2 linked regions of the Limibacter armeniacum genome follow. The protein of the gene in region 2 binds, or shares a complex with, the protein of the main gene of each other region. Links are inferred from orthologs where the notes say so. Each region holds a gene or a part of one and is shown on either strand. Other genes may lie near its edges. The genes, in order: tsaD and tsaB.

Evidence for each region.
Region 1: the proteins of tsaB (region 2) and tsaD are in contact, whole or in part, in a solved structure (PDB 4WQ4), measured with the Escherichia coli proteins. The link is inferred for Limibacter armeniacum from one-to-one orthologs.

What each region holds. Positions count from the first base shown.
Region 1 is NZ_JBAJNO010000009.1:752,398-762,823, forward strand. What follows is about bases 4,084-7,033. They hold tsaD (tRNA (adenosine(37)-N6)-threonylcarbamoyltransferase complex transferase subunit TsaD), read left to right. Parts: upstream 4,084-5,023; coding sequence 5,024-6,043; downstream 6,044-7,033. Other genes in these bases: V6R21_RS20860 (translocation/assembly module TamB domain-containing protein), read right to left, coding at 4,084-4,741; V6R21_RS20870 (hypothetical protein), read left to right, coding at 6,309-6,872. Outside these bases: more of V6R21_RS20860, read right to left, coding at 17-4,083; lgt (prolipoprotein diacylglyceryl transferase), read left to right, coding at 7,323-8,138; V6R21_RS20880 (NAD(P)/FAD-dependent oxidoreductase), read left to right, coding at 8,155-9,330; mgtE (magnesium transporter), read right to left, coding at 9,266-10,426.
Region 2 is NZ_JBAJNO010000008.1:214,635-224,920, reverse strand. What follows is about bases 3,544-6,353. They hold tsaB (tRNA (adenosine(37)-N6)-threonylcarbamoyltransferase complex dimerization subunit type 1 TsaB), read right to left. Parts: upstream 5,386-6,353; coding sequence 4,702-5,385; downstream 3,544-4,701. Other genes in these bases: V6R21_RS06905 (winged helix-turn-helix domain-containing protein), read left to right, coding at 6,193-6,353; V6R21_RS06910 (hypothetical protein), read left to right, coding at 5,576-6,196; priA (replication restart helicase PriA), read right to left, coding at 3,544-4,615. In the rest of the region: V6R21_RS06925 (right-handed parallel beta-helix repeat-containing protein), read right to left, coding at 202-1,587; more of priA, read right to left, coding at 2,081-3,543; more of V6R21_RS06905, read left to right, coding at 6,354-6,495; V6R21_RS06900 (DUF4153 domain-containing protein), read left to right, coding at 6,588-8,114; cell envelope integrity protein CreD, read left to right, coding at 8,133-9,488. UniProt on the Escherichia coli protein: Required for the formation of a threonylcarbamoyl group on adenosine at position 37 (t(6)A37) in tRNAs that read codons beginning with adenine.

The sequences.
Region 1 (10,426 bases), on a different replicon or contig from region 2:
TCGGTTTTTGTTCCGTTTATTTTTCTTGGTTTTTGGTAACAGGTACTGTCTCCTTTTCCTCTTGCTTATTTTCTTCCTTCTGCTCTTCTAAAGGGGGTACCGTCTCATCATTTGTCTTCCGATCAGCCTTCCGCTTGGCTTTCTCTTTTCTCTCCAGCTCCTTGATCTTCTCCTTCAGCTCATTCTCTTCTTTTTTCTTCTTCTTATTCTTCCCGAATATATCAGATAAGGTATTGAAACTCTTTGTATGCAGAATACTCGCACCTGTTGTGGTATTACCTTCCAATCCTGAGTAGATTTGCTCATTATGACGCTGGTAAAACTTAGCCCTGAAGTTACCTTGAGGAGTCAAAGCTACTTCCACAGTCCAGTCTCCCAATATACTTGCGGCATCCGTTTCATTTTTACTGTTTGTAAAACCACCGTCTCTTGAAATCCTGACCCTACCCTGCAAGAAAGTATAGGTAAATCTGAGTTGAAGTGCTTTCCATGCCTCTTCATCCAATCCATTCAGATCTAGGTCAATCTCAAAGTTTTCATCCACCTGAGACAACATGTAGCTAAGCTGATTGGACAAGAGTTCACTCACACTATTACCTGCCGACGTTGTAAATCCTCCGAAATTATTCTCAGGAGCCAAACGCTTCATTACAATCAAGCTGAAAACCTGTCTGTTCAATTCTTGTTCGTCATTTTGGAGCCTCTGCCTATATGCCTGCACATAACTATCCATTGGAATGGTACCTTGCGACGTCACAATGGTATTAGGATAATCCTGAATCTCTATATCAAAATCAAGTTGTGGTCTTGAGATTTTTCCGGACATATCCAGCAATACATTTACAGGATACCTCCTCTTTACCTCAGGCGCATTTAAAATAATACTATCTGCATCTGTTATAATCGGAGACAAGGATACTTTCTGTTCATATGCTGCAGTAATGTTCAGTTCAGCACCATATGGATCCCCTGCCCATGTAATAGATGAGTTAGGCTCAATACTGAATCGCTTATCCAACAAATTGAAGTCCGCCATTCTCATTGTAAAGTTGTAGGCACCTTTCAGGATTTCCACTTTGCCAAACATGGTAAGGTCTCCTTGAGGGGTCATACTCATTTGTAACTTCCCTACTCCATTACCACGAATGATATCTCCTGATTTTTTATCAAATATCAGTTCACAATAAGCTTCTTGGGTCAACTCAATATCCATATCCAACTTGAGGGAGAATGAATCCGTAGCCCTGCTGTTACTGATATCAACCACTGTCTTGTCTTCTGATATTTTATTTGAGTCATAGTAACGAATATATGACTGGTCTTCTACTACCCCATCATCACTAAGTGGGATAAATATCTTTGTATTCTTTTCCGTCTTACCTGAAATGCTCAAAGACATATCATCAAAACTACCAGCCAGTTTCACTGTTCCGGTACCGAATACATTTCCATAGAATTCACCATTGTCTTTCTCAGTAGTGTTTAAGCCTTGGAAGTTTTGCATTCGGGCATTGATATCAAGCCTGAAATTGTCAAAGTCCTTGTAGTAAACACCTCCATTGACATAGCAATAGTTGTCATAATTATCTATAAGCCTCAAGTTCTTTCCATAAATCCCATTTGACCTGATATAGATTTTATCACTGAAATGGTAACGAACTTTGGTATAGTTAAGTAAGAAACTACCATTGGCGATATAGGCATCTCCCCATAATATTGGATCTTCCAAACTACCCTTGATGTTTACAAGACCGATCAGTGTCCCTTCCAGATTTGATACTACATCCTTAGAAAAGGATTCTGCAATTTTCAGGTCTGCACCATCCAGAATCATTGTCATATCCAACATGCGATCCTTTGGTGCTGTAGGCTCATAACTACCTGACAGCTTCAGTACTTTTCGCTCATTTCGGGTCAAAGAGGCCTCAACTGAAAATCGTTTGTTAATACCATCCCACTCAGAATCACCTTTTAGGTTTCCGACAAAGTAGTCATCTACATATACATCATCGACACTGACCTCTCCCAGCATCCGTGGGTGTTGATACAAATCCTCAAATTCAGCATTGATATTTAGCTGTCCCCTAAAAGAATATCCCAATACCCTTTCCAAAATCCCTAAGTCAAACTTATGAATATTCAGCTTCAGCTTTTTCTGATAATCTTCAGAAATAAAACCATTGGCATAAAGGTATTTTTCTCCACTTTCAAACCCTAAATCATCAATCTTAACCTCACCATTGTAGCCTAAAATGATACGGTTTTTCCGTCCAAAATCATTACTCCAATTGTTATCCATCAACCTGAACTTTGACTCAGGAAAGTCCAGAACCATGCTGTCCTTATAGAAAATAAGTTCTGAAAGAAACTCCAAACGGTCTCCTGAAGAAGGATGCTCAATAACGGCATCCATATTGAAGAGGGAATCTATATTGGAGGAAGTCATAGTTAGGTTGGCTAGCTTTACCCCTTCAAAATCCTGCTTATCAGATTTGGCATCCATCTGAAAATCAACATTCCTTTTCCCTTTTTCCTTCGCAACGGCCATTCCTACATAGTTACCCAAAAACTGGTAGTCTCCCCACTGCAAGGAATCTGCATCAATTTCTAGGTTCAGGTAGTCAAGTTTTCCGGTATGGAATCCCCCTCTGGCTTCCAGATTTCTTGACAAGAGCAATGTAGAATCAAATAGGTGGATAAGCTTGTTCAGGTCCTTGTTCTTCAGCTCAAAGGACATGTTGTATTGTTCGATATCTGTTAGCTCCTTATGTAGGTCTAGCACCATATCTACTTTTTCAGTATCTGCCCTCGCATTCTCCAACAATTGGTTTATAAGCTTATAAAGATCGCTGATTACTGTATTCAGTTCGTATTGCCCTGATGCCTTAAACGTGGCAAAGTCTGAATCAAACAAGACATTCCTGTCTCCGGTTTCTTTATTATGATCGGTAGATATATCAAATTCATCAATCAGCACCTCGTACCCTTTCCTGAATAACTTGGAGTCTACCATCCGTACCGTTCCATCCAAGGAACCCCATTGGGTACCATCAAAATCTGCAATTATATGGGACTTAATACCTAATGTTGAATCCATTAAGTGGAGCACTTTCAAATCAGGTGCATCCAGCTCAATCATTGTATTGAACTTATCCTTTTCAAAATCTGTGAGAGATTCAAAGGTCAGGTTAAGGTTTGGATCCTGAACAGTCGCATATACATCAAACTGCTTATTATTATAAATAAACTTTGGTACTGAAATATGCTTGTAGTCATATCCCTTAAGATTAATCCTTTCTATCTCTGCTCTTGAGTTCAATCGCAGCTTCTTCAGACTGTAGCCAACCCCATCAAACCTGACATAACCATCTACATCCTTGATTACTTCCTTCTGATCAAAGAAAGTCCCCAAGTCAAACCTATTCATAGACATCAAACCCTTGTACACCTCTTTATTCATATTGACATACATGTTAGGCTCTAGCCTTCCAAGAGATGTATCAAAAATGCCTTTCAATGTGAAATCACTCAGGTAACCTTTGAAGTCAGCATCTGCAATTGCTGTCGAACCGAGCAACCCAATTGTTTCATGACTGCTCGTAGGCGCATACTGATAAATATCTTTTGGCAAGTAGTATGTTCCTGCTTCCAGACGCAACTTCATATCAGTTGAATCTAATTCTGGAAAACCGCCAAATGAAAGGTCTCCGACTACCCGAGAACTGTCACCAAAAGAGATGTCCGCATTGATAAACTCAAAGTCACTAATTGTTCCATCAAATCGACCCGATATTTTGTAGCGGTCATTATAGGAATGAAGAAATGGCAAAAAACGAACAAGGTCGTCCGTTACAAAATCAGACCTATCCAGTGTTGCAGTCATACTGACACTGTCAAAAAATGATGAGAATGATTTATAGCTATCGTATTTGAAATCTAACTGGTCTTTTACTTTCAGTGTAGAAGATCGCCCCAGTTTCAGAAAGAGGTCACCAAAGGACATTCCCGTTTTGCAGATATAAAAGTCTGTATCCAGTTCATGGATCTTCACCTCGCTGCTGAGTTCATACCCTCTCAGGTCTCTAACATCCAAAGCAATGGTATCACCCACTACCCTGAAATTGGTCACCTCTCCATACAATTGATCAAATACCATATGGTACTGATCAAACTGCATTTTGTCAGCAGGAGCTTTTTCAGGAAAATGTAATTCATAGTGTCCTTGCTCCACATATGCCTTCCCGATGGAAAATGTCCCTGATTTACCTGAGCTATTTACTGAATCAGGCTTACCACTTAATGCATCGATCCATTCATCCATATTGGACAGGTTAGTGGTAGAGTCCTGTACCATAATCACCGATACATCCTTTAGCCATACTTTATCCAAGTGAATATCTCCATCATTCTGCACCAGCAGTTTGTACTCACAGTCCACCTTTAGCTCACCTACATCAATCAGCGGAACACCTTTCGTATCCATGATTTTCACACCATCCAATGCGATAAGGTCAAACCAATTGATAGACACCCCTTCAACTGTCGTTGGGAAGCCTGTCATCTCTGTCAAACGATTGGAAGCATATTGTACGAGGCGGGTCTGTACTGCGGGGTACTGAATCATAAGGTAAAAGAGCAACCAAAAAAACACGAGCAACACCCCCAGTTTACTGAGTGTTCTCACAATTCCTCCCAGAATTTCCTTACGCGTTATTTTGATATTTCTTAATTTTGTCCTCATTCAGCAATCTGAAGGTGAAAGCGGTTTTGGGCTTTCCATTTATTTGTATTCATTTCCCACAAGACAATGTACCTTGGACGAAATGACAACAAAATTAAACATTTTTAACCACGATCTGTGAATTATTGCGCTTCAAGTTCATGATTTCCTCATGAAAGATCTAGAAATGTTATCTACCTTGTCTTTTGTACATTCAAAATCAAGCGGATATGTGTTGCTAGCGCACAACAATAACGACAGACAAACTTAAAGGTTTCTTTTTCCTGAAAAGAATATTTAAAAATGAATCAAACGATTCTCGCTATAGAGTCTTCTTGTGATGAAACCTCAGCAGCCGTTGTACAAGGCGGAAAGGTCATCAGTAATATCGTTGCCACACAATCAGTACACGAGCAATATGGCGGTGTAGTGCCCGAATTAGCATCAAGGGCACACCAGAAGCATATTGTTCCTGTTATTGACCAAGCACTAAAACAGGCTGGTATCAAAAAGCAGGATCTGGACGCCATTGCGTTTACAAAAGGTCCAGGGCTTTTGGGAGCCTTACTTGTAGGTAGCTCATTTGCTAAGTCAATGGCACAGTCCCTTGGGATTCCACTGATTGGCATCAACCATATGCAAGCACACATTCTTGCCCATTTTATTGATGAGCCACACCCTAAGTTTCCATTCCTATGCCTTACTGTCAGTGGAGGACATACACAATTGGTTGTAGTTCATGACCACTTGACCATGGAAGTTGTTGGAGAAACACAGGATGATGCAGTAGGCGAAGCATTTGATAAAACGGCTAAAATTATAGGTTTACCATATCCAGGAGGACCTTTGATTGACAAATATGCTCAAGAAGGCAATCCATTGGCTTATGAGTTTCCGGATGTCAGTACGACAGGGCTTAACTTCTCTTTCAGTGGCATTAAAACAGCATTTCTGAACTTTTTAAGAAAAGAAGTACAAAAAGACCCTGACTTTATCAAAAACAACTTACCTGATATTTGTGCCAGCATCCAACATACCCTGATCCGAATTTTGCTCAAGAAGCTCAAGAAAGCAACAAAGCAATACAAGATCAGTGAGATTGCTATTGCAGGTGGTGTTTCTGCCAATTCAGGGCTTCGCAAGACCCTACAGGAGATGGGAAAAGAGAAAGGATGGAATGTGTATATTCCGAAATTTGAATACTGTACGGACAATGCTGCCATGATTGCCATCACTGCCCACTACAAGTATTTGAAAGGAGAATTTGAAGACCTAACGGTAACTTCAAACCCAAGATTGAAGTTCGAAGGAATCAATCAGTAGTTCATCAACAAACAGAAGAAGCGTGTAAGTTCTCACTTACACGCTTTTTTATGTCTACTCCATTCAAAAATTTTCTATCTGATATCGCCTACCATCTGAACCATTTGATTTATCATAACCTTTATGATTTAAACCCATCTTCCGTTGAAAAACGTAATAAAATTAAATAATTTATATGTGTACTCTTGGCCATACGCCTTGAATACTGATGAATCACGAACTGATTTCTCTTGTCGCGCTTTTCCAACCCTAACCATGTTAAGCAATGGCGGTAATTATTATAGTCTTCACAATTGTAGTAGCCGGAAGTCTTGGCTTCTTTCTGATGGAGCAATCCAGTAAACGGTATGCCAATGCTCTAAAGAAAATATCCAACACTGAGGTCATTGACATTATCAGGCAGCACAACGGACAAATTGGGATTGAGGACTTCGTGTCCAGTACAGGACTTAGCCGTGAAGACGCCAAATACAAACTGTCTGCAATGCTCTCCCAACGTATTCTATCCATTGAATACAATGACCGTTTTGAAACGGTTTATGCATTGAGTGATATTGTTAAAAGTGCTCTTTATGACGTCAACTCTACTTTTTATGCCTACAAAAGGGCTTTACACAGCATTCCTGATGCTGAAGTGATTCGAATAGCGGTAGAACAACATGGCCGAGTCACTCCCGCATCACTCTGCTTCAAAGCCAATATTAGTGCTGATGAAGCCAAAGTTCGACTGGAAGAACTTTACCAAAAAGGCATTTTTGAACTTGATGTGACTGAAAATGGTACACTTTGCTACCAACTTACTGACAAAGACCTTTACGAAGAATTATAAAACAGAATAATCAATCGACTTAAAAATCAAAGTCACAATATTATTTTACAGAAGTGTTTATTCACTTATTGTAAAATGATAATTTTCTTAGAATAAGAGGTATTATTTTTAGCTCAAACCCTTGCATTCATAGTGAATTATCCACTACTTTGTAATCAGGAAAAGGATTTCACACAGATGATTTCCTTAGTCTGATAAGTATGGAAATGAATTATTGATTTTGGTCACATCACGTAAAACAAGTACCGGAAAACCTTTGCCTTTTAGTCAAGGGTTTTTTTTATGCTTATTACTTTTTGATGAACTGTCGATATTTTAATTGTAATCCTAGTCTAATTTTTTGTACTGTTCCTATATTTGCTTTATTGCATATTTATTGCCGTTTTTGAAAATCATTTTGATAAATTATAAGGGAGTATTTAACTCCAAAAATTCCAATTATTTCTTGATATGGATATTCTAGCATTCATCGAATGGGCAGTGAAGCCTGAGATCATTTCCAAACCAATTGAGGTTAGATGGTACGGCCTTCTTTTTGCCCTAGGATTTTTTATTGGTCAGTCATTGATGACCAAAATTTACAAACAGGAAGGAAAACCGGAATCAGGTGTTGATTCCCTGACAATATATGTGTTGATCGCCACTGTTCTTGGTGCAAGACTAGGACACTGCCTTTTCTATGACCCTGACTATTACTTGGCTCACCCTGTTGAAATCCTAATGGTATGGAAAGGTGGATTAGCAAGTCACGGTGCAGCGATAGGTATTCTGATTGGTTTGTGGATGTACTCCAGAAAGTTCAATTACCATTTCCTTTGGGTTGTGGATAGAGTCGTGATTATGGTGGCCCTAGGCGGTGCCTTTATCCGATTGGGTAACCTGATGAACTCTGAGATTGTAGGTATCCCTACTGATGTACCTTGGGCTTTTATCTTCGAAAGACTTGGGGACAACACTCCTCGCCACCCAGTACAGCTTTATGAATCGCTGACTTACTTTGCCACTTTCGCTATCCTTTGGGGGATGTACAAGAAGTTCGGCACATCGTTGGCTCATGGCAGATTGTTTGGCGTATTTCTGATAATGGTCTTTGGCTCCAGAATTATATGGGAGATGTTCAAAGTTCATCAAGCTGGTTTCATGGAAGGTGTTGACTTGAGAATGGGGCAACTGCTTAGTATTCCTTTAGTACTGGCTGGCCTTTACCTGCTATTCAAATCAAACAAGGGTGATACTGTAGAACAAGAAAAGACAAAGATCGGATAGATAATCTAGTATCTACATGTACGATATCATCATTATAGGCGGAGGGCTTGCGGGATTAATCAGCAGCTTCCGCCTTTCTTTTTGGGGGTACAACGTGTTATTGATTGAAAAACAATCCTACCCCCTACATCGAGTTTGTGGCGAATACATTTCCAATGAAGTCAAGGACTTTATGGAGATGCATCAGCTTTTGCCCAATATTGAACTTCCTCAAATCAATGAACTAACTGTGTCAAGTCCTAATGGGAACCAGTTTCATATGCCCCTTGGTTTGGGAGGATTTGGCATCAGCAGGTTTACAATTGATCAGTACCTTTTTGAAAAGTCCAAGCAAGCAGGTACGACAGTTCTTCAAAACACAAAAGTCCATCACTTTGATTTTGATGGTAGTTTTTTCACAGTAAATACCACTAAAGGAGAATCTTTTCAGGCTCCATTACTGATTGGTGCATTTGGGAAACGCTCTCTGCTGGACAAGCAAATGAAAAGGCCGTTTATACAAAGTAAATCCCCATACATAGGCATCAAATACCATATCAAAAACCCCATTCCTACCAACCAAATAGCACTTCACAACTTCAAGGATGGGTATTGTGGCATTTCCAAAGTTGAAGAAGGGAAAACCAATTTGTGTTACCTATCAAGCAGACAAAACCTAAAAAAGTTTGGCTCTATTGAAAAAATGGAACAAGAAGTGCTTTTTGAGAACCCACACATCAGACAGATCTTTGAGGAATCTGAGTTTCTATTCGAAAAACCCATCGTCATCAATGAAATCTCTTTTTCTGCCAAATCCTGTATTGAGCAACATGTGATGATGGCTGGTGACTCAGCGGGCTTAATCACACCACTCTGTGGCAACGGCATGGCTATGGCCATCCACTCTGCCATCATATTGACTGACTTGATTGGTATTTATTTCAAGAAGGGTGAGAAGGTAAATAGGGAACAATTAGAAAATGCTTACCAACAAAAATGGCAGCAGGCTTTTGCCTTCAGACTTAATGCAGGCAGACAATTACAAAAGCTATTTGGTTCCAAGAAACTGACAAACCATACCGTCAATATATTAAAGCATTTACCTACGGTAAGTAAGTGGCTTGTCAGTCTCACACATGGAAAGCCTATTACATATGCAAAAGCACCTTTGCAACAGAAAAATAGACAGCCAAGCCAAGAAGGTCATTTGTAGTGGTAATAAAAGGCCCTGAAGCCAAGGCAGGGTTAATTCCAAACCTATCTAGAACAATAGGAGTAATTGTTCCCATAAAAGAAGCGAGCATCACGACACTGAACAGCGCAGCTGACACAACAAATGCCAATGAGCTATCTCCCAAAAAGTAATTAAATACAAAAACTAAGCCTGCAATCACCAATCCGTTAACAATAGCGACTAAAAGCACTTTAAAAAAACGCTCTGCCATTGTTTCCTGTACAGATGGACTACTAGCCATAGACTGTACAACAATGGTTGAAGACTGGATACCTACGTTACCGCCAGTTGCTGTAATCAATGGTATAAAGAAGGCCATTGCCGGAACAAGCGTTAACTCGTTTTCAAAGATGCCAATAAACTTGGCTCCCAACAAACCGCCGAACATTCCTACAATCAACCAAGGCAATCTCGCACGAGACATGGTAATGACACTATCATTGGGCTCTACGCTCTCAGAGATACCAGCCATTGCCTGCTGATCTATTTCTGCCTGCTCCGTGATTACGTCGACAATATCGTCAATGGTAATACGACCTTGTAACTTACCTTGTACATTCACTACAGGAATGACTTCAAGGTCATACTTCTGCATCAGTTCCGCAACCTCTTCCTCAGCCTGAAAAGTATTGACCATGGCGATCTCAGGTACATAAATGTCTTTGATCTTGGCCTCATCTTTTGCCAGAATGATTCTTTTCAATGAGACACGTCCTAACAGTACATCATGATCATCGACAACATATACAGTATAAATCTTATCTACTTTGGTTGCCTGCCTACGTATTTCTTCAATACACTGCAGTACGGTCCAGTTGACATTAGCCTTGATCAGCTCTTTTGCCATCAGACCACCAGCACAATCTTCATCATAATGAAGAAGCTCCAAGATGTTGTTTGCCTTCTCCTTGTCTTGCATATGGGAAAGCACCTCTTCCCTTACCTTTACAGGCTGCTCATTCAGGATATCTACGGCATCATCGGAATCAACATAATCAATATAGCGGAGAAGCTCTTTAGAAGAGAAGCTTTTGAGGAACTCAACACGAATATCTTCTTCCAGCTCACTAAGTAC
Region 2 (10,286 bases):
GTCAATATTAATCATCCCATCGACACAATGTATGCTTATCCTGCCCTAAAAGCACTAATATTATAGTAATGCTAATCCATAACTTACGTTCAATTAAGATAGCTGATCTACGATACTCAGATTCAAAATCATAAAAAAAGGCCGATACTCCTTATATATAAAGAGTACCGGCCTTTTGACTTACTTAATCCTTATTTCTACTTAATACATTCGTTTATCATGTGACTCATTAGCCATATAGCCTAAATCATACCCATCATAATACGAACCACTTTTAATATTATAGTCCTCATCCAACTCAATGGCAGGCAAAGACATTTGCTCATTATTGGTTACTGTGTGGTTCTCTTCGGAAGCAGGACCACTATACACAATGAAATCCGAATCATCATTGTTAGGGGAATATTTATTACCCTCAATAATCACCTCATGATCACCTACCATTGACCAGAACAGTTCACGATTGTAATCCCTGAACCAGTTGTCATGAATTTTTAGCTCTGCACTTGGATCCAGCTTTTTCTCTGTCTTGATAAAGATGGCATCTGCCTGTTTTGTCGAAGAGAAGTAGTTATTATATATGTTAGTATCATGTCCACCTTTTACAAACAAGAATCTTGAGTTTGTATTAGATATGATATTATTATAGCAGTCTGCCTGACTCCAGTCACCAATTTGGAAACCTTGATCCTGCATAGGCTCTTCTTCAAGTCCACCATTGACAAATGTATTGTTAAAGATATGGACATCACCGTGTACGTTGGCTATTTGGAACAAGTCCCACCCAGTATCATGAATCAGGTTGTGGTTTACATATAAGTTTTCAATCTTATGGGCATTGTCAACTGATGTCTGCCCTATATACATGCCTTCACCATGAGTGTTGTGAATATGGTTGTGATGTAAGTGTACATCTCTCATCACCCAACCTGATGCGTTATCAGTTTTGGCTAAGATTCCGGCAAAAGATGTGTTTTCGATTTCAGTATAGGCAACTTCAATCCCTGTTGTATTCTGGTCAAATGACATTCCGCTTGAACCTGACTCCACTATATGGATCCCATACTCATACAAAGGGTTACCGTCACCCCTCACTCTTATATATTCACACTCTGTAAACCACAGTGCATGTTTTCCTTGTTCCGACGAAGCTACCAATACCTGATCTTTATTCAGAATGGTGATCGGTTCATCTCTTGTACCTTTCCAACCATTCATTACCAGTCTACCCCTTGGTGACTCACTTGGTCTGAAAGCCATTACCAACCCTGGCTTATTTAACTCGGGGTGGTCTGATGCTTTTAGATAGACCATTTCTGGCTCAATCCAAAAATCAACCTTTACTGCTTCTCCATTTACCAATACTTCGTCTTCAGCAAGGTCAACAGCTTCATCTGTCAATACTGAATCTGCCATTTGGTCTGTTGAAACCAAGTCAGTTGAATCAGCAGGAATATACTTCCCTTCTATAACACTTGTATCGTCATTAATAATATCATTATCTGAGTCTGAGTCGCATGACATCATGACTGCTGAACAAAAAGTTGAGATTAAAAACGTCTTTGCAATCCAATTTGAAAATTTCATTCCTTATTACGGTTTTTATAAACACAATAATTGCCCGCTCCCTGCCCGCATAGCATGTCTAGCAGGGGGAATCAAATCATTAGTTTGTCGGACAACTGTTTTCCGGCTAACGAGGAAATGAGACTTTAGCTGAGATAAAATGGTTACGACTATAGTAAGTCGTGATAGTTGTACTTTAAAGGGTGGCTGTCCCTTTTTTTGTATTGGCTGATCACCTAATAAAAGACGCAATCATTGTATTTTTAGTTTAAACAACAGTATTAATGGAAGCAAAGGAAGATTAATGGAAGTGAATCCCAACAGATAAACATCAGTTAAAATAGCTTAAAAAGTAGTGAAATATCCTATAAATTAAACATTTAAACGGGTTGCAGTCTACAAATAGTTAAAAAAATAGGTATCCCAACTAAATGTGAATACCTATCTGAAATGGCTTTTATATTAACAATTTGATAAAAACCTCATTTTGCACTATTCAAAGTTATGTTTTTATCTAAACTGGATCAACATCAATATTGACATATACCTTTCTGAACTGTCTGTCACCATCCAACTCACCAAGTACTTCCCTGATGATCTCTTTTACTTTTTGTGGATTTACTTTTTGGCGTTCCAGCTTGACCAAAATATCCATCAGGTAATGGTTTCGAATCTTGTTGATGACAGGTTCCTGCGGACCCAAAACCCTTTTTGCACCCAATTTCTTAACCAGTTCTCTTGCCAGCAGTCCAGCCGCTGCTGAAGCCTTATCACGATCCTCTGCTTTCACAGACAATTTGATCAGTCTTGTAAATGGTGGATAATGATATTGCTTGCGTTCCTCTATTTCTTTCCGGAAAAAGGCTTCATAATCTGCACGGGCTACTTTATGCAGGATCGTTTGCTTTACATTATTCGTTTGAATCACAACCAGTCCCTTGTCTTTTTTTCGCCCTGCCCTACCACTTACCTGCGTTAGCATCTGAAACGTACGTTCTTCTGCACGGAAGTCAGGGAAGTTCAGCATCCGGTCGATATCAAATACACCGACTAGGTTTACATGATCAAAATCAAGTCCTTTACTGACCATCTGTGTTCCGACCAGAATATCAATGTGACGCTGTTCGAAATCCTGAATAATCTGTTGGTATCCGTATTTTTTCCTTGTGGTATCTTGATCAAGTCGCTGTACCCTAGCTTCAGGAATCAGGAACTTGATATCCTCTTCCAGCTTTTGTGTACCAACGCCCATTGTCCTAATCTTGGTAGAGCCACACTGTACACAGCTTTTAGGCACTGCTTCCGAATGTCCACAATAGTGGCAACGTAGCTGGTTACGATGAATATGGTAAGTCAAACTTACCGAGCAGCTTGGACAGGTCGGAATCCAGCTACAATCCTCACACATCACATAAGGCGCATACCCACGACGGTTCTGAAACAAGATCACTTGCTTATGCTCATTGATAGAATTACGCACCTGTTCGAGCAATACAGAAGAAAAATCTTCCTTCATGGTTTTGCGCTTGCGTTCCAGTTTAAGGTCTGCCAACGTCACTTCAGGCAACTGAGCATCACCAAATCGCTTTTTGAGTTGCACCAAACCATAAGCACCATTCAAGGCATGGTAAAATGACTCCACAGAAGGCGTTGCCGATCCCAAAACCACTTTGGCTTTGTGCATCTGTGCCAGTACCAATGCCATATCTCGGGCATTGTAACGAGGTGCAGGGTCATACTGTTTGTAAGAAGGCTCATGCTCCTCATCCACCACTATCAGACCAAGGTTTTCAAAAGGCAAAAAGATAGACGAACGTACCCCAACTACCACCTGATAGCGACCATCTGCCACTCCTTTCCAAACCTCAACCCGCTCGTTATCCGAAAACTTGGAATGGTAAACCCCGAGTAAATCCCCGAAGATTTTTTTCAAGCGGACCACCATTTGGGCTGTCAGTACAATCTCAGGCAACAGAAATAATACCTGTGAGCCACTATCCAGTACCTTTTTTATCAGCTCTATATAAACTTCCGTTTTACCACTTCCAGTCACCCCATGAAAAAGGACAATATCCTTCTCCTCAAAATAACCTAGCACCTGACTTTCCGCTGCCTGCTGTGCTTCTGACAGTTTTACTTCAGCATCCTGATAACGGGTAGCGCTATATTCATCTTCTTCAAAGCGGGAAACAATAAACTCAAACTCTTCTAATATACCATTCCTGATCAGGGTGGTCAATGAACTGGCAGAAACCTGACTTGTTCCTCCTTCCAGCAACTCTTTCTTATCAATCCCTTCCTCATTGGATGCTGGATTGGTTAGAACAGGCACCATCATCAGGAATTTCATCAATACCTCTTCCTGCTTGGCCTTTTGCTTAGTTCCCAAAGAAGCAAATAGTTGTTCCAGTCCTTCTTCTGTTTCCAGAAATATAGGATTCAACCTAAGTTTCTTCTTAGTCTTAGGTTTATACTTGTCCTTTACTGCCTCAAACAATAGAATCGCTTCTTTCCGAACCAGTTCCTTGACGATATAATAAGGATTCTTTACCTCCAAAATATCGGCTGCCTGTTCATAAGGAATAGAATCTTCCTGTTCCAAAGAACGCAACAGCCTAAGTTCTTTATCCGAAAGCACTTCCAAATCCAGCGCTTCCTCAATATCAAACTCTGGTCTTAGCTGAATACGGGATTGACTACTCAGCTTTAGGCCTGCCGGCAACCCAGCTTTCATTACTTCACCGGGTGTTGCCACGTAGTACTGAGCCATCCAGTTCCAAAACTTTAACTGAAGCTCATTGACTGTTGGTGAGTCATCCAGTAAGTCCAGCAGGTATTTTGCCTGATAGTTTTTTGGAGGTCGATTGTGGATATCAGCAATGATACCTGTATGCAGTTTGCGTGCACCAAACTCTACCAATACCCGTACGCCTTTCTGAACAAGGTCATTCATGGCAACCGGTACTCGGTATGTAAATGTGCCCGGAATAGGCACTGGAAGTAGTACTTCCACAAAAAGTGTTGGTTCGCTAGTCAGTTCGAGGTCCATAGTTAGAGACTAGAGACAAGAAGCTAGAACATAGAGAAGATAATAGGCTTTTTCTAGCTTCTATGTTCCAGCATCCAGCTTCTTTATTATAAACTTTTCTTCTTCGGTTTGGTCATTCGGAATTCCTTCAGGTAGAATGGCTCAAAATAGGCCACATCCTCAAATTCCTCTTTGGCAAATTTCTCAGCAGCCAATGTCCCTACATGTTTAGCAGAAGGAACAATACCGTCTAGGAAAGTGCTGTTTTCATGTGCCAATACTTCTTTGCACTTATCAGCTCCATTTCCAAAAAACACGATTGGCTGTTTATCCAATTCTTCCTTGAAAGAGGTCTCGTCCATCACCTTTGGATGTACTTTCTCCGTTTCATTCAAAGCTGTATCATACAATGCCGTATAAACTTCCATTCGGCGGGCATCAATCATTGGGCAAAGCAATATACCCTCCTTATAATAAGGTGCGATTTCTTTTGCCATTGACTTCAGCGTGCTGACAGCTATCAATGGAATCTCCAACGTATAGCAAAAACCTTTCGCCGCAGCTGTTCCGATACGCAACCCGGTATAAGACCCCGGACCTTCTGATATTGCCACTGCTTTCAAGTCTGTATTCTTGACACCGGCATTCCCCATCACATTTGCAATCAGCTGATTCAAATATTCAGCGTGCGATTGCTCTACATGCAGCTCATAAAAAGCTACCAAAGTACCGTCTGTTTGGTGTAATGCGACCGAACAAACCGTAGTTGAAGTATCTATACTAAGAATCATTTTTTCAGATGTTATACTTTAGGTGTGAGACATAAGACCGGTAGTCTTACATTTCAGCGGATCAAAGTTAACACTTGGCGAGTGCTGCACAAAATTATCGTATTCGGACAAATCTTTTCCTTGGTAATTGCAGAATTAAAAAACAATCACTTACTTTGAAACACAAAGTACTTTTAAAATAAACTAAAACATGAAATCACAGGCTGACGCACTCAGGGAAATTTCCGAGATCAAGCAGCTGATGGAACGGTCGAGCCGCTTCCTGTCGCTTAGTGGGCTATCAGGCATTTTTGCCGGTGTATATGCACTGATTGCCGCTGTCATTGTTTACTTCAGGGCTTACCAGCCTGATGACAGTATTTTTTATCGCAGAGCCTATTTTTCAGAAAATACGGTTAAGGAACTGATTTTTATTGGCATTGCCACTTTGGTATTGGCTATTTCAACAGGGCTTATTTTCTCTTACAGGAAAGCTAAAAAATCAGGGGAACCTATTTGGAACAACAGCTCCAAAAGAGTCGTTTTCAACCTTGCTATTCCATTGGCTACAGGGGGTATTTTCTCTATAATCCTATTGCTTAAAGGAATGGCTATCATGGTGGCACCTGTTACACTGATTTTTTACGGACTGTCACTGGTCAATGCCAGTAAATATACCTTTGGGGATATCAGGTCATTAGGGATTGGAGAGATCATTCTCGGGCTGCTGGCGGCTTACTTCTCCGGCTACGGACTTTTCTTTTGGGCGATCGGATTCGGTATCTTGCACATCCTTTATGGTGGAATCATGTACTACAAATACGAGCGGTGAAGAATCTAATCGAAAATATCAACAAGGCATTCGAGAGCAGGATAAGGTTAGGAATTATGTCAGTACTGGTAGTCAATGACTGGGTAGAGTTCACTACGCTGAAGGAAACCCTTGACGCTACTGACGGCAACCTTGCCAGTCACCTCAAGGCATTGGAAAAACTTGACTTTATTGAGATGGAAAAGAAGTTTGTCGGAAGGAAACCCAATACATCCTACAGGGCAACCAAGCAAGGCAAACAAGCTTTTCAGGACCATATAGAGGCACTCGAACAACTGATCAAGAATAGTAACCTTTAAGCATCAGCTTTTCCATGTACTGCCCGCACCATCAATGCGGGCAATATTTGAAACACTTACTTTGTGATTCAAAGTACTTTAAATTAATAACCATGAATTCAAAAATCCATCAACTACTTCTTCCGCTACTAGGCGGTTTTCTCTTCATCCAACTATTTTTTGATGAAGTAATGGGCATCAATACCCTGTTGTTTACCCTATTTATTATTGGTAGTGCTTGGGTCATATACCCTGAAATAATTGGCAGAAAAACGGTCCGTATTGCCTTAGCCAGCCACCTGTTTACGGCTATCATGGTAGTTGCATATGGCTCTATCATGGCTAAAGTAATGTATATGATCTCCTTTGCTGTATTAGCTGGTTTTATGCACCAAGCAGCATTAATGCATGTTCTTTCTGCCGGCGTCACAGCCATACAAGCATGGTTCAAGTTCCCAAGGCTTTTCATTTATACCATTGTACTCCACCTACCTGATATAAAAGCGCTGGCTTTTCATAAATGGTGGTACTGGATGCGTATTACGGTTGTGCCACTTGTCTGTCTGGCTGTTTTTATGTGGATTTACAGTGCAGCCAATCCTGTATTTGCCTCTGGCTTGGCATATGTCACAGAAGATGCATTGAGGGGCTTTATCTGGATATTGGAATCCCTTTCTTTTTCTAAAATATTCTTCTTCTGCCTCGGAACATGGATTGTAGGGTGGGTACTGCTCAAAAGTCAGTTGGGCATGCTATTGGATATTGAGATACAAAATCCTGAAAACATTATAAGGAAAAGGGGAAATAACCGAAGGGACATCCCAACTATGCAAAGACAATTTTATCCTGTCTTTCCAATGAATGCCCTGAAAAATGAATTCCGCTCTGCTGCTACCCTGCTGATCATGGTCAATGTACTGCTACTTGTTGTCAATGCAATTGATATCATCTGGATTTGGGTTGGCTTTGAGTATAAAGCAGGAATGGATCTCTCTCTATTTGTACACGAAGGCACTTGGCTATTAATTGCTAGTATCTTCCTTTCAATGGGAATTCTAATCTATTACTTCAGGAAAAACCTAAACTTTATCAAAGAAAATCCTCGCCTAAAGCTATTGGCAAAGGCATGGATTATACAGAATTTCATTCTGGCTATCTCGGTCGGTGTACGAAACTACCATTACATTGCCCATTTTGGATTGGCTTATAAAAGGCTTGGTGTAATTGTTTTTCTTATTCTGACAATCGCCGGACTCTACAGTATGTATTATAAAATAGAGCATCGCAAAAGTTTTGCTTACCTGTTACGTGTCAATGGCTGGAATACATTTCTGATCCTCATTTGCTGTACGGCAATCAACTGGGACACTATGATTGCGAATTACAATCTGAAATATAGCCCTGTACTGGACAGAGGGTTTTTACTTCGAGAACTCTCTGATAAAACAGCCCCTATCCTGCATCAGCATAAGGATAAGATGGTCTATAACCTCGATGATCCCTCACTAAACGAAAGGTACAACAACATGCTGGCAGACAAAATAGACAATCTAAAATCCGATGTCGGTAACAGAAGCTGGCTATCATGGAATTTTGCAGACTGGCAGGCTTATCAATATTTTACAGAAAACGACAAATAACTTTAATAAACTAAAAACATGGAAACTCAAAAGCCCAACCTACTGGAACGCTTCAGTCAATGGCAACGCTCCTCCATCTCCTTGAAACTGATCACGGTCGGCATCCTCATTCTGGTACTGCTGATTCCCGTTGCAATGATTAAAGACCTTATCAGAGAAAGGGAAAGCAGAAAACGCAGTGCTGTAAATGAGGTCAGCGAAAAGTGGGGAAAACAGCAAACAGTCACAGGGGTAGTCCTGACAATACCTTATTACCAATACAGCACAATTTGGGATAAAGAACTCAAAGAGGAGAAGTTGGTAAAAACTACTGAGTATGCTCACTTCCTACCTGAAGACCTAAAAATCACAGGAAAGCTATCGCCGGAAGTACGTTACCGGAGCTTGTATGAAGTCGTGGTCTACAGTGCCGATGTCCAGTTGCAAGGTCAGTTTACTTCCCCTGACTTTTCGGAATGGAAGGTTGATGAAAAAGATATTCTTTGGGATGATGCTTTTATCGCTCTTGGACTTTCTGACTTACGAAGCATCAAAAATGCTGTTCGCCTCAAGTGGAATGAAAAAGAGTATGCGTTTAGTCCAGGCATTCCTACACGAGAGGTAATCTCATCAGGTATCAGCACACGCATAGCGGGTTGCCGCAATGCTGCTAACTTTTCTGTTTCCTTACAATTCAATGGCAGCTCAAGCCTTTACTTTACCCCTTTGGGTAAAACCACCACTACCAACCTACAATCCATATGGAAAGATCCTAAGTTTGATGGTGCTTTTTTGCCTGCTGACAGGGAGATTACAGAAGAAGGCTTTACAGCCAACTGGAAAGTATTGGACCTGAACCGTCCTTATCCACAGAAATTTATTGGGGATCAACCTGATATTGCATACTCTGATTATGGTGTAGAACTACTGATGCCTGTTGATGAATATCAGAAAAATACCCGTGCGGTCAAGTATGCAGTGATGGTCATTGCCCTTACATTCTTGGTCTTCTTCTTTATTCAGGCACTCAACAGATTGAGAATCCACCCTGTCCAATACCTGATTGTAGGTCTTGCCATCTGTATTTTCTACACACTGCTGATCGCTCTTTCAGAACATATTTCGTTTACCATGAGTTACCTCTCTGCCAGTTTGGTTATTATCGGACTAATCACTTTTTATGTGAGCAGTATTTTCAAGAAAAAAACGTTAACACAGCTTCTTGGACTGGTCCTGATCATTACCTATTCCTTTATCTATACCATCATCCAATTACAGGATTATGCACTACTGATGGGTAGTATTGGGTTACTGCTAGTACTGGCAATTGTGATGGTGCTCTCACGGAAAATTGACTGGTATAACCTACATGATCCGCAACAAGACATTCATTAAACTAAATTTTTAACATCAAAAACCCCCTGTAACAGATACGTACAGGGGATTTTTGATAGATCATAATATTTTTAATACTATTTCAACAGCATATAATACAATTATCAAATTAAACGTACGTTTAAAAATTGACCGAACTAATTCTATTCAAACAATTACTGCTTGAGCTGCTATCTGTAACAGGAGTCATCAAAGACAGATAATAGTAAGCACACTGAGGAATACCTCATTATTACCCCGTTCTAGCCAACCTTGGTTGTACATCATTGAATGTTACAACAAGGATCAATCTTGGCATATTATCATCTATACGAACATATTCATACCCAAATAACTAACCACACACCCATACTTTATCTAAGAATAAGACAAAAGCTTGTTTTATTTCTTCTCAGATAGTTTGTAGATCGTCCGGCAAAATTAGAATTGAATCAAAAAAGGCATATAGTTTACGTAAAAAGCGCTATAGCCATGAAATTAACGGGCAAAAAAAGCATCGAAACATGTAAATAGGATCATAATGTGTGAGTGTGTAGGTTGATAACGTAACGGTTATAGTAATTAAATACCAGCCTAAGCATCATTAAATATCTCAAGGAAACAAACGAATATTACAACCTATATCCATTTTATGGTTTTGTTTTCTGGGATCAATCACACAACATAAAACTCACACCAACACAAAAACACACAGTGTTACAGTGTTATTCTTATTTTACATTACATGAATATTTCAATATAAAATATTACTTATAAAAGAATTAAACATGAATAGTGCAAGAAATTCGTTGATAATTA